DNA from 3 places in the Nonomuraea antimicrobica genome. Region 1 is predicted to be linked to each of the others. Evidence: riboswitches for the same ligand, from Rfam matches in the RefSeq annotation. Region 1 holds a riboswitch; each other region holds the start of a gene.
The links. A riboswitch is a leader RNA that binds a small molecule or an ion and turns the genes downstream of it on or off. The one in region 1 is predicted to bind cyclic di-AMP.
Positions count from the first base shown of each region.

Region 2: linked by a shared signal. The riboswitch ahead of ABD844_RS14795 (C40 family peptidase) and the one ahead of ABD844_RS36915 (C40 family peptidase) in region 1 are both predicted to bind cyclic di-AMP.
Region 3: linked by a shared signal. The riboswitch ahead of ABD844_RS16790 (hypothetical protein) and the one ahead of ABD844_RS36915 (C40 family peptidase) in region 1 are both predicted to bind cyclic di-AMP.

Region 1 is NZ_BAAAZP010000149.1:58,998-62,934, reverse strand. Features, by position in the region: gene ABD844_RS36925 (RDD family protein) at 1-638, opposite strand, end outside; gene ABD844_RS36920 (amino-acid N-acetyltransferase) at 724-1,293, opposite strand; cyclic di-AMP (ydaO/yuaA leader) riboswitch at 1,571-1,722, shown strand; gene ABD844_RS36915 (C40 family peptidase) at 1,815-2,771, shown strand; gene ABD844_RS36910 (LuxR C-terminal-related transcriptional regulator) at 2,799-3,011, opposite strand; gene ABD844_RS36905 (cytochrome P450) at 3,157-3,937, shown strand, end outside.
Region 2 is NZ_BAAAZP010000051.1:33,446-37,382, reverse strand. Features, by position in the region: gene ABD844_RS14805 (NYN domain-containing protein) at 1-631, shown strand, start outside; gene ABD844_RS14800 (C40 family peptidase) at 738-1,691, shown strand; cyclic di-AMP (ydaO/yuaA leader) riboswitch at 2,283-2,448, shown strand; gene ABD844_RS14795 (C40 family peptidase) at 2,510-3,043, shown strand; gene ABD844_RS14790 (gluzincin family metallopeptidase) at 3,304-3,937, shown strand, end outside.
Region 3 is NZ_BAAAZP010000067.1:17,291-21,227, forward strand. Features, by position in the region: gene ABD844_RS16780 (MDR family MFS transporter) at 1-1,186, shown strand, start outside; gene ABD844_RS16785 (DUF5302 domain-containing protein) at 1,236-1,436, shown strand; cyclic di-AMP (ydaO/yuaA leader) riboswitch at 1,598-1,732, shown strand; gene ABD844_RS16790 (hypothetical protein) at 1,911-2,624, shown strand; gene ABD844_RS16795 (alpha/beta fold hydrolase) at 2,692-3,537, shown strand; gene ABD844_RS16800 (DUF4032 domain-containing protein) at 3,586-3,937, opposite strand, start outside.

The DNA.
Region 1 (3,937 bases):
CCCTGCTGCGGGTAGCCCTGCTGGCCGTACTGCTGGCCCGACTGCGCCTGCTGACCGTAGCCCTGCTGCCCGTAGTCGGGCTGGGACTGTGGCTGCTGCCCGTACTGCTGGCCCGATTGGGGCTGCTGGCCGTAGCCCTGCTGCTGGCCGTAGTCGGGCTGGGACTGGGGCTGCTGGGCGTACTGCTGGCCGTAGTCGGGTTGCGACTGCTGCTGCTGACCGTAGCCCTGCTGACCATAACCCTGCTGGCCGTACTGCGGCTGCTGGCCCGACTGGGGCTGCTGGCCGTAGCCGTACTGCTGCTGTTGCTGCTGACCGTAGCCCTGCTGGCCGTAGCCCTGCTGCTGGTCGTAACCCTGCTGCCCGTAGCCGGGCTGCGAGGGCTGCTGCTGGCCGTACTGCTGCTGCTGACCGTATTGGGGCTGCTGCTGGCCGTAGCCGTACTGCTGTTGCTGCTGTTGCTGCTGTCCGTACTGGGGCTGCTGCCCATAGGCGTCGTCCGCCCGGTAGCCGATCACAGTCGCGTCCGGGTCGGGTTCGCCGGGGTGGCGGCCCGCGTTCTGCTGCCCGTACGGGGTGCCGGGTGCAGAATTTTCGCCGGATGGGTCCTGTGGATACGGCGGCTGTCCGGTGCTCACCGTGTCACCTCGCTTCGAGTGCGCATGTGGCACGTGTCAGGACACATGCCTGTGCTGCCCAACGTATCGACATAGGTATCAACAATCACCTTTCCATCAGGTCAGGGTCCGCGTCACCCGATGTCAGATGGAGCAGCATGCGGGTGTTACCCAGGGTGTTCGGTTTCACGTGTTCCAGGTCGAGGAACTCCGCCACGCCCTCGTCGTACGAGGCCAGGAGTTCGGCGTACACCTCGGGGGAGACCGGCGTGCCCTGTATAGGGCGAAAGCCGTGCCTCGCGAAGAAGTCGACCTCAAAAGTCAGACAGAATACACGTCGCAGACCCAGATCCGTCGCCTGCTGTATGAGCGCCGAGACGATCCGATGGCCGACGCCCTTGCCCCGGCACTCAGGATCCACGGCGACGGTGCGGACCTCGGCGAGGTCTTCCCAAAGCACGTGGAGCGCACCGCAGCCGACAACCTGCCCGCCCCGCTCTGCCACCCAGAACTCCTGTACGTCTTCGTACAGGGTCACCGTGGCCTTCTCCAGGAGCCGCGGACCAGCGCCCGCGTAGGTGTCGACGAGACGTCTGACCGAGCGCACGTCGGGCGTGCGGGCACGCCTGACCACCACCGCGGTCTCCGGCATCGTCAGTTCCGCCACCTGCTCCATGGCTCTCCAGGGTACAGATGTCATTACGGCTCGGCCCTAACTCCCATGTCTCGGCCTATCTTGTTACATCGTGTGGCCATGCGTGCACGAAACCCGCGTGCCCCCTCGTTCTGGCGGAACCAACGGCAAAGAGGACATAAAGTCAGTTCTGCACGGTTGGGCACGAGATCACCTTGTGACCCTTCAGTTGCGAAACCTCTACAGACTCGGCAGTTGTGGTTGAGCCCGAACCTGGAGTGCATTAGTGTCCAGCGACGATGTTCGCCGCGTGTCGCATGCGGCGAACCCGCCCAATCCTCGCAAGGGGAGCCGGGGACCCGCCGGTGGCGTCCTCCCAGCGCCACCAACTGGGGTGAATCCGACCCGTTCGGTAGGGCTGCTCCGGCCCGAACCCGCCAGCTAACCCGGTAGGCGTCGACGAGAGGAGCTGGTTGGTGAAGCGCACGCTCAACCGCGGGGGGAAGCCGGCGGGCAAGCACGCCCGCCCTCGTGAACAGGCGCGGCGACCACGCCTCTTCGGTGTGGTAAGTGTCACAGTCGCCGCGTTCCTGATCGCCGTCCCCGTCGGCTCGGCGTCCGCCGACCCCAAGCCCTCGCTGCAGGACCTGGCCAAGCAGGTCGAGCAGATGCACACGGAGATCGAGACGCTGTCCGAGGACTACAACGGCCAGCGGGAGAAGCTCAAGGCCGCCGAGAAGACCGCCGACGCCGCACAGAAGACGCTGGCGACCAGTCAGGCCGATTTCGAGGCCAAGCGCGCCAAGGCCGCCCTGCTCGCCGAGAACGCCTACATCACCGGCGGGCTGAGCAGGGCGCTGGCGTTCACCACCTCCGCCGACCCCGACACCTTCCTCGACAGCGCCGCCACCACGTACGTGCTGGAGCAGCAGCAGGGCGAGCAGGTCAACCAGGTGGCCAAGGCCAGGGAGGCCGCCGAGCGCGCCCAGGCCGGCGCCAAGACGCGCATCGAGGAGGTCGAGAAGCTCGTCAGCGACCTCGACTCCAAGCGCGACAAGATCACCAAACTCGTCACCAAGGTCGAGAGCAACCTGTTCAAGCGGGCCCTGGGCGAGGCGGGCCGGTCCGGCACGCGGGCCCAGCGCGTCAACCTGCCGATCGCGGGCAGCGGCAAGGCCGCGCAGGCCGCCCGCTGGGCGCTCACGCAGCAGCTCAAGCCGTACGTCTGGGGCGCCGAAGGGCCCAGCTCCTACGACTGCTCCGGCCTCGTCATGGCCGCCTACCAGAAGGTGGGCATCTCGCTGCCGCACTACACCGGCAGCCAGTGGACCGCGGGCAAGCACATCGACCGCTCCGAGCTGCGGCCGGGCGACCTGGTGTTCTTCTACAACGACCTGCACCACGTGGGCATCTACCTCGGCGGCGGCATGATGGTGCACGCGCCGCAGACCGGCGACGTCGTACGGATCGCCTCGATCGAGGGGCGCCCGTGGGCCGGCGCGGTACGCATCGCCAACTGAGCCCGGCATCGGCCGGATCTCCCGTCGCTAGATCAACTGGCGGCGGGCCGCCCAGGCCACGGCCTCGATCGCCGTGGCCACGCCGATGCGGTCGCAGATGCCCCGCAGCCTCCGGCGTACCGTACGACCGCTGATATCCAGTCGTCTGCCCACCCGGTCTACCGTGACCCCCTTGGCCAGCTCCGCCAGCAACGCCAGATCCGCATGGCTCAGCTCAACGCCTTCAGTGAGCACATCCATCGGGAGCCCTCCCCCCCAACAGCAGAACTTGGGCCTCTCGACCGGGCCCAAGTCGCTCCTCGCAGACGGTAAACGCATCGCGGAAAGGTCGTCAAGCATGACAATCGCCACTCTTGACGAGCGCTATTGACATGATCCGAAATGTGTGACGTACTCGCGATATGTCGGCATCGATCGGTCCACGATGAGCGACCCCGTCGAGCCTTCCGCCGTTCCGGATCAGCCGTCGACGAGCCCGGCCGACGTTCTGGGTTTCGATCCGTTCGATCGGGAGTTTCTGCGCGATCCATATGCGCGTTACCGCGAGATGAGCGCGCGCGGCGCCCTCTTCCGTACGCCCGGCGGCCTGCTCGTCGCCACCACCCACGAGCTGTGCTCGACGCTGCTGCGCGACCCGCGCTTCGGCCGCGGCCCAGGCGGCGGGCCCAACAGAGACCCAGGTCAGCCCGTTGAGTCGTTCCTGTGGATGGACCCGCCCGACCACACCAGGCTGCGCGCGCTGGTGAGCAGGGCCTTCACCCCGCGCATGATCGAACGGCTGCGCCCGCGCGTCGAGGCGGTCACGGCCGAGCTGATCGACGCGCTGCCGGAGGAGGCCGACCTCGTGGAGGGGCTGGCGTACCCGCTGCCGGTCACGGTGATCAGCGAGATGCTCGGAGTGCCTCAGGAGGACTCGGAGCGCTTCCGTGGCTGGAGCGAAATCCTGGCCCGCGGTCTTGACCCGATGCTTACAGACGACCTCGTATCGGAAACCGGGCGGGCCGGAAGGGAGTTTCGCGACTACTTCCGCGAACTCGCCGCGCTCAGGCGCCGCCGCCCCGGGGACGACCTGCTGAGCGCCCTGACCCAGGTGCGCGAGCTGACCGAGCCCGAACTGCTGGCCACCTGCGTGCTGCTGCTCGTGGCCGGGCACGAGACGACCGTCA
Region 2 (3,937 bases), on a different contig from region 1:
GCAGCTCGAAGCCTCGCGCCGGGCCGCCCGCGAGGGCCGGAGCATCGAGGACGCGCGCATCCGCGTGCTGCTCGACGCGCTGCAGGACGCCTCGGCCGGGCTGCGCCGCGAGCTGGCCCTGCCCACCACGATCAGCCGGCCCGCCGACTCGGTCGCGGCGGTCACCGGCGAGCGCCCCGGCGTGCGCGGGGTGCCCGCGCGGGCCCTGGCCGACGACGACCCCCAGCTCCTCGACCAGCTCCTCGCGCTGCCGCAGGTGCATCTGATCATAGACGGTTACAACGTCACCAAGACCGGCTACGGCACGCTCACCCTCGCCGACCAGCGCACCCGGCTCATGAACGCGCTCGGCGGGCTGGTGGCGCAGACCCGGGTCGAGGTGACCGTGGTGTTCGACGGCGCAGAGCTGAACGCCCCCGTGCAGGTGGTGGCGCCGCGCGGGGTGCGGGTGCTGTTCAGCGCGCCGGGGGAGATCGCCGACGACGTCATCCGCCAGCTCGTACGCGCCGAGCCGCCAGGCCGGGCCATCGCCGTGGTGTCGTCCGACCGGGAGGTGGCCGAGTCGGTCAGGCGGATGGGTGCCAGACCCGTTCCGTCTGGCTTGCTGCTGCGTCGGCTGAGCCGCGCATAAGTTATGAATTGCCGGGTTTGGGCGATACCTCACTCGTCGCTTCTGTACTATTTCGCCCCAGGTGGAATCCCTGGGAGGCGACACTGTGAGGTTTGGCGGGGTACCGGTGGCCGCGGGTCTCGCGTTCGGACTGGTGCTGACCCCTCTCGGAGCGGCCGTCGCTGATCCCGAGCCCACGCTCGCCCAGGCCAAGGCCAAGCTCGACAAGCTCAACGACCAGGCCGACAAGGTCGTCGACCGGTACAACACCGCGAACGAGCGCTACAAGAAGGCCAAGACCACCTACACCAAGCTGAACGACGGCTACAAGCGCAAGCTGGCGACCGTCGAGGACCTGCGTGCGCAGGTGGTCGGCATGGCCGTCGACAGCTACCAGCTCGGCGAGGACGTCACCTCCTGGCCCGGCATCGTCGGCTCGGAAAACCCCGCGGGGACGCTGGCGGGGCTGGCGGTGGCCGGGCAGCTCGCGCAGGAACGGGCCCAGAAGCTGGCCGTGTTCGACCGGGAGAACCGCGGGCTCAAGGGCGAGCGGGACAAGGCCGAGGCGGCACTGAAGGACGCCGACAAGGAGCGGGACTCGGTCCAGAAGGAACGCTCCGAGGTGCAGAAGCTGATCACCCAGCAGAAGAAGCTGCTGAAGAAGCTGGGGGCGTACAACCCCGGCAACCCGGACAGCGTCGGCATCAAGTACACGGGGCCCGCCTCGGGGAACGGGGCCGCGGTGCTGCGGTTCGCGTACGCGCAGGTGGGCAAGCCGTACATCTACGGCGGCACAGGGCCCAGGGGGTACGACTGCTCCGGGCTGACGCAGGCGTCCTGGGCGGCGGCAGGCGTGACGTTGCCGCGTACGACGTGGCAGCAGTGGGCGTGGGGGGCGAACCGCAAGGTGGACCTCGACGACCTGCAGCCAGGGGATCTCATCTTCAGCGAGGGGCTGGGGCACGTCAGCATCTACGCCGGCAACGGGGACATCGTCCATGCGCCGCAGACGGGCGACGTCGTCAAGGTCGTCAAGCTTTCCGCGTACGGCCGCAACCTGGTCGGCGCCATCCGCCCCTGACCCGGGCGCAACCCTGATCGCACAGCCCTGACCGTACGGCGCTTGATCGTGCGGCGCTGATTTCCGGTTTCCCGCTCGGTCTGCGGTCACCGACCATGAGCCGACAGCGTTCTCATTACTATGGATCATAGTAGCTATGTTGATCAACTGGACAGAATGGGGCTGTGGCCCGGCCTTTCGAATATGGCTATGGATCGTAGGTTGTGGCGATATTTCGCGACATGTATCGCGATGGTGGCCCCATGGGTGAACCGTTCGCGGGTGCTCGCGGAACCGGAGTCGGTGTGACGGATGTGACGAAAGGGATGTTTGGGACCTGACAATCTTGGACGCGCCCAAGTGTGAGCAGGGTCACATTCCGGTAACAAAGCCTGGGGTCCCAGCAGGGGTTTCAGCTCTGACATCCCCCTCTGTCTGATCTTTACAGCCCGGCGTGCGCTTTGCCGATCCTTGAACCTTCGGCGTAGCTTCTGGCGTCGTCGCGGTGCACAAGCCATGTCCCCCGCGAACCGGCATCGGTTCCTCCCGATGTGAGACAGACAAAGATCCGCCGGTCGCCCCCGATATCCCCGAGGAGCAGCACCCTCATCGGGCGGCGACCTGCCGAATCCGTGCAGTCATGAGGCACGGAGCCGGGGACCCAGCGATCCCGTTCTTCCCGAGGGATCAGGGGTGAGTCGGCGCGCGAATCGCGCCGTAGGGCTACTTCCAGGCCCGAATCCGTCAGCTAACCCGGTAGGCGTTCGTGGAAGACGCGAGGAGAAATCCTGTCTAGCTCCCTGCAGAACCCCCGCCTGTCCCGCTTCGCCCTGAGCGGCGTGGCACTCACGATGACCGTGACGGCCGGAGGTCTGGTCCTCCATGCCCCCACGGCTCAGGCGACGACGACGAGCGACTCGGCCGGAACGGCGGCGCCGGCGGCGACCACCGCCGGCGCCTCGAAGACGGCCACGGCTGCCCGGCAACGGGCCGCCAAGGTCGCCCGGCAGCAGGCGAAGGCCCGCAAGGCCGTCGCCGCGGCCAAGGACCAGATCGGTGACCCGTATCGGTACGGGGGCACAGGGCCTGGTTCGTTTGACTGCTCCGGCCTCGTCCTGTTCGCCTGGAAGAAGGCCGGTGTCAAGCTCCCGCGCGTGGCGAGCAGCCAGTTCGCCCGCATCAGGAACAAGATCTCCTGGCGCAACCTCAAGCCAGGTGACCTGCTGTTCTTCAGCGGGCTCGGCCACGTGGGCATGTACGTCGGCAAGGGCAAGATGATCCATTCACCACGGACAGGTGAACGGGTACGCATCGACAAGCTGGACGGATGGCGTAAGTCGTCTTTCGTCGGCGCGGTCCGTCCCGGCATGTGAAGAAGCCCCGCCCGGATTCCCCCCGATCCGGGCGGGGCTCTCGCCTGTCCCCGCGGGCGGCCGCGAATCCGCCCAAGCGGCACGCGGGTGCGGCGGCTGCCAAGCGGCGGCCGCGAGTCCGCCCAAGCAGCACGCGGGTGCGGCGGGCGGCTGCCAAGCGGCAGTCGCGAATCCGCCCAGGCGCACGCAGCGGCTGCCAAGCGGTGGCCGTGGATCCGCGCAAGCGCGGGCACGAGTGCCGGGCGGCTACGATCGGCCCCGTGTCCGAGCAGGTGAGCCGACGAGCCGTGGTGGCCGTCCTCCTGCTCCTGGTCCCGGGCGCGGCGCCGCTCCCCGATCTCCCCGTCCTGCCCCCGGAGATACGCGATCTGTGGCCCGGCCGCACGGTCGTCAGCCGGGGCAGGCACTCCGTCGTGGCCCTGCACAAGCCCGCCGGGCACGAGCCCGCTGGGCACGACTCGGCCGGGCTCGCCGATCTGGCCCGCAGGGCGGACACGGCCGGGCTCCGCGTCTCCGCCGTCCTGGGCGGGCGGGTACGACCGCTCGTCGTAGTGCCGGAGTCCGCCCGCGAGGCCGCCGCGCTGGCCGGAGTGGACCGGCTCGACGGCCTGGCCGCCGTGGCCGACCGCGGGCGCGTGATCGTCGTCCCCGAACTCTTCGCCACCCTCAACCCCACCGGCAAGGACGTCGTCCTGACCCACGAGCTGACCCACGTCGTGGCCGGGACCGAGGGTCTGCCGGTCTGGCTCTACGAGGGGTTCGCGGACTACGTGGCTTATCGCGACGCCGGGTTGCCCGTCGCCACGGCGGCGGCCGAACTGGCGGTCGAGGCGCGGGCCGGGCGCCTGCCGAGCGCTTTGCCCGGACCTGCGGCTTTCGCGGCGGACGGGTCCG
Region 3 (3,937 bases), on a different contig from region 1:
CTCGGCGCTGTGCGGGGCGGCGCAGGACATGGGCCAGCTCATCGCCTTCCGCGCCCTCCAAGGGCTCGGCGCGGGCGCGCTGCTGCCGTTGTCGATCGCGCTGGTGATGGAGATGTTCCCGCCCGGGCAGAACGGTGCCCGCGTGCAGGGCGCCCTCGGCGGGGTGATGGGGCTGACGTACCTGGCGGGGCCGTTCCTGGGCGGGGTGTTCACCGACCACGCGAGCTGGCGCTGGGCCTTCTACGTGAACGTGCCCCTCGGGATCGCGCTGGTCGCCATCATCGTCTCGCGGCTGCCGCACCGGCCGGGCACCGGCGGCGGGCGGCCCGACTACGCCGGGATCGCGGTCTTCACCGTGGCCGTCAGCGCCCTGCTGCTGGGGCTGACGGAGAAGGGGCTCGACGGTCACACGTGGACCGACCTCCCCGTGGCCGGGCCGATCCTGCTGGCGCTCGCACTGCTGGCGGTCTTCGTGGCGGTGGAGCGGCGGGCGGCCAGTCCGATCATGCCGCTGGGGCTGTTCGCCAACCGCGGCTACACGCTCGTGAACGTGATCTCGTTCTGCACGGCCTTCAGCATGTACGCCGGGGTCGTCTTCCTGCCCCGCTACTTCCAGGAGGCGCTGGGGGCCGGTGCCACCGAGTCGGGCCTGCGGATCTACCCGATGATGCTGGGGATGGTGGCGGGCAGCGTGCTGATGGGCGCGCTCATGTCGCGGACCAGGAGGTACAAGCCGTGGCTGCTCGCGTCGCCGTTCCTGCTGGTAGCGGGCTCGCTGGCGTGCTCGGGGCTGGCGGTGGACAGCGGCGGTCTGGCGGTGGCGCTGTGGATGCTGCCGCTCGGGCTGGGCGTGGGGCCCATGTTGTCCGGGCTGACGGTGGTCGCGCAGCAGTCGGTCGAGCCCCAGTACATCGGCACCGCCTCGGCGAACCTGACCTTCTTCCGGCAGATCGGCGGCTCGGTGGCGCTGGCCGTCGGCGGCACGCTCTACACCTCGGAGGTCGCCGCGACCGCGCCCGTCCACGGTCTGGCCGCCGCGCACGCCTCCGCGGCCTCGGTGGTCATCCCGGCGCTCGGGGTGGCGGGCGCGGTGATCGCCCTGGTGGCGCTGGTGGCGCTGCCGAACAACCGGCTGCGTACGCCCGCCACGCCACAGTCCAAGGTCGAGGCCGGTTTCGCGTCGTGACCGGTGCCGTGCGAAGCTGTGACTTGTCCCCAATACCTTGGAGGTCCTCATGGCGGATACACCGGAGCCGGAAGTCAGCGAAACTCCCGAGGACGAGATGAAGCGCAAGTTCCGCGAGGCGCTGGAGCGCAAGCGCAACCAGCACGCGGGCTCGGGCGCGGGTGGCAGGGGCGGCGACCCATCGAAGATCCACGGGGCGCACGGTCCGGCTGCGAGTAAAAGATCGTTCAGGCGCAAGAGCGGCGGCTGAGGCTGGAATTCTCCGGGGGTACGGGATGCCGTGCCCCCTTTTTCTTCCCGGTCAAAGGTAGATCTTTTGTCCGATTCATGATGAAACGTTGGCAATGTCCGGTTCCGTCATTACAGTAATCGCCATTACCAGCCGGTGACCTAGTCCTTACCCAGAAGGGCAGCCGGCCGGCGCCGAATCCCGAACCCCCTCGGGAGCCGGGGAACCACCTCTTGGGGCGAATCCGGCCTGTGCCGGTAGGGCATCTCCACGCCCGAACCCGTCAGCTAACCCGGTAGGCGTGATGGAGAGGACATACCCCATGCACCAGCGCGTCGTACCCCCAGGCCGCTTGCTGACGGCCGCCAACTGAACGGCCCCCTTCCTCAGGTTCGCATCGTGCGCTCTGCGTAGTGAAACGCCCAGCGCTGTGCCCCGCTGCGCCGTTTTTCGGGCGCAACCTCCCTGTCCCCCCGTGAAGGGTGTTGCTGTTCCATGATTGCCTGTTTTGGTCTGCGTTCCCTCGCCATCCTCACCGCCCTCGCGGTCGGCGCGCTCGTCCTGGTCGGCACCGCCGCCCACGCCGACTCGGCCGACAACGAGAAGATCCTGCTCAAAGGCTCGACCACGGCCTCGTACTTCTGGGACGACTCCTCGGGCCGCGCCGGCGACACGGGCCTGCCCGCCAGTGGCAAACCGATGCAGAAGGGCCTGGCCGCGAGCCCGAGCTGGCCGCTCATGACCGAGGGCTACGTGGTCTACAAGGGCAAGAAGGCGCCCTTCTTCGTGGGCGACCGCGGGCCGGGCGAACCGTCGAACCGCGGGATCATGCTGGACCTCGACGCCAAGACGTTCGCCGACCTGACCGGCGGCAGCTTCAACTCCGACACCCTCGGCGTGGACGGCGTCGGCGGCCAGGGCCACATCGAGCTCGACTACGTGATCACCAAGTGGGGCGACGGGGTGGGCAAGAAGAACCACCCGGTGCCGTTCTCGACCGGCGCCTGGGCCGAGCGCGACAACAACCCGGCCACCCCTCCGGCCGACCAGGAGCCCCCGGCGGTCGACGGCGACGCGGACGGCGCGTCCGGTGACGGGGTGGAGAACCAGGGCGGTTCCGTGAGCACCGTGCTGGTGGCCGGCACCCTGACCGCCGCGGGCGCCGCGCTGCTCGGCAGCGACCGCCTCCGCCCCCTCCTCGTGCGCTGAGACTCCTTCCTCCGCGAGCACGGGCCTTGCTTTACGCCGCCCGGACCAGAATGACATTCTGGTCTCCGTGACGACCCGCGTAGCCGCGAACGGCATCGAAATCGCCTACGAGAGCTTCGGCTCTCCAGAAGGACGCCCGCTGCTCCTGATCATGGGGCTCGGCGCCCAGCTCATCCAGTGGGACGAAGCGCTCTGCGAACTCCTGGTGGAGCAGGGACACCACGTCGTACGGTTCGACAACCGCGACACGGGCCTGTCCACGCACCTGCACGACCTGGGCGTTCCCTCGGCGGGGGCGCCCGCGCCGTACCTGCTGGACGACCTGGCCGACGACACCGCCGCGCTCATGGACGCCCTCGGCCTGCCCGCCGCCCACGTGGTGGGGGCCTCGATGGGCGGCATGGTCGCCCAGACGCTGGCCATCCGGCACCCCGGGCGGGTGCTGACCCTGACCTCGATCATGTCCACGCCCGGCCCTTCCGTGGCCCCGCCCACCGAGGCCGCGGCGGCCGTCCTGACGGGCCGGCCGCCCGCCGACCGCGCGGCGGTGCTGGAGCAGGCCGTACGCACCTGGTCGACGATCGGCTCGCCCGGCTACGAGCTGGACCGGGAGAAGATCGTCGCGCGGGCCGGGCTGGCCTACGACCGCTGCTTCGACCCGGCGGGGACGGCGCGGCAACTGGCCGCCATCATGGCCTCGGGCGACCGTACGGAGCTGCTGGCCGGGGTACGGGTGCCCACGCTCGTGCTGCACGGGGAGGCCGACCCGCTCGTCCCGCCGGCCGGCGGCCGGGCCACGGCGGCGGCGATCCCGGGGGCGCGGCTGGTGACGTATCCGGGGATGGGGCACGACCTGCCGCCGGCCCTGTGGCCCGCCATCGTCGCCGAGATCACCAAGCTGACCTCCGCCTGACCGGCGCCTTCCCCGGGCCGGGCTACAAGGCCGGGCTACAGGGCTGGGCTACGGGGCCGGCTCGTCGGGCAGCAGGGCCTGCTCGTCGGGCTTGTGCACCAGGATGTTGCCCACGTACGACGTCACCGCCGCGGTCAGCCCGACGTCGGAGCCCGCCTGCTCCGACAGGTACCAGCGGTGGTCGAGGATCTCGTGGAAGAGCTGCGCGGGCTCCAGCTTGCCGCGCAGCTCGACGGGGATGGCCTCGACCGTCGGCTGGAACACCTCCGCCAGCCACCGGTGCGCCACGATGGCCTCGTCCTCGTTGCGCAGCCCCTTGGCCACCCGGAACCCGTCGAGGTCGTTGAGCAGCCGCCGGGCCTGGTTCTCCTCGACGTCGAGACCGGTCAGCCGGAGCAGC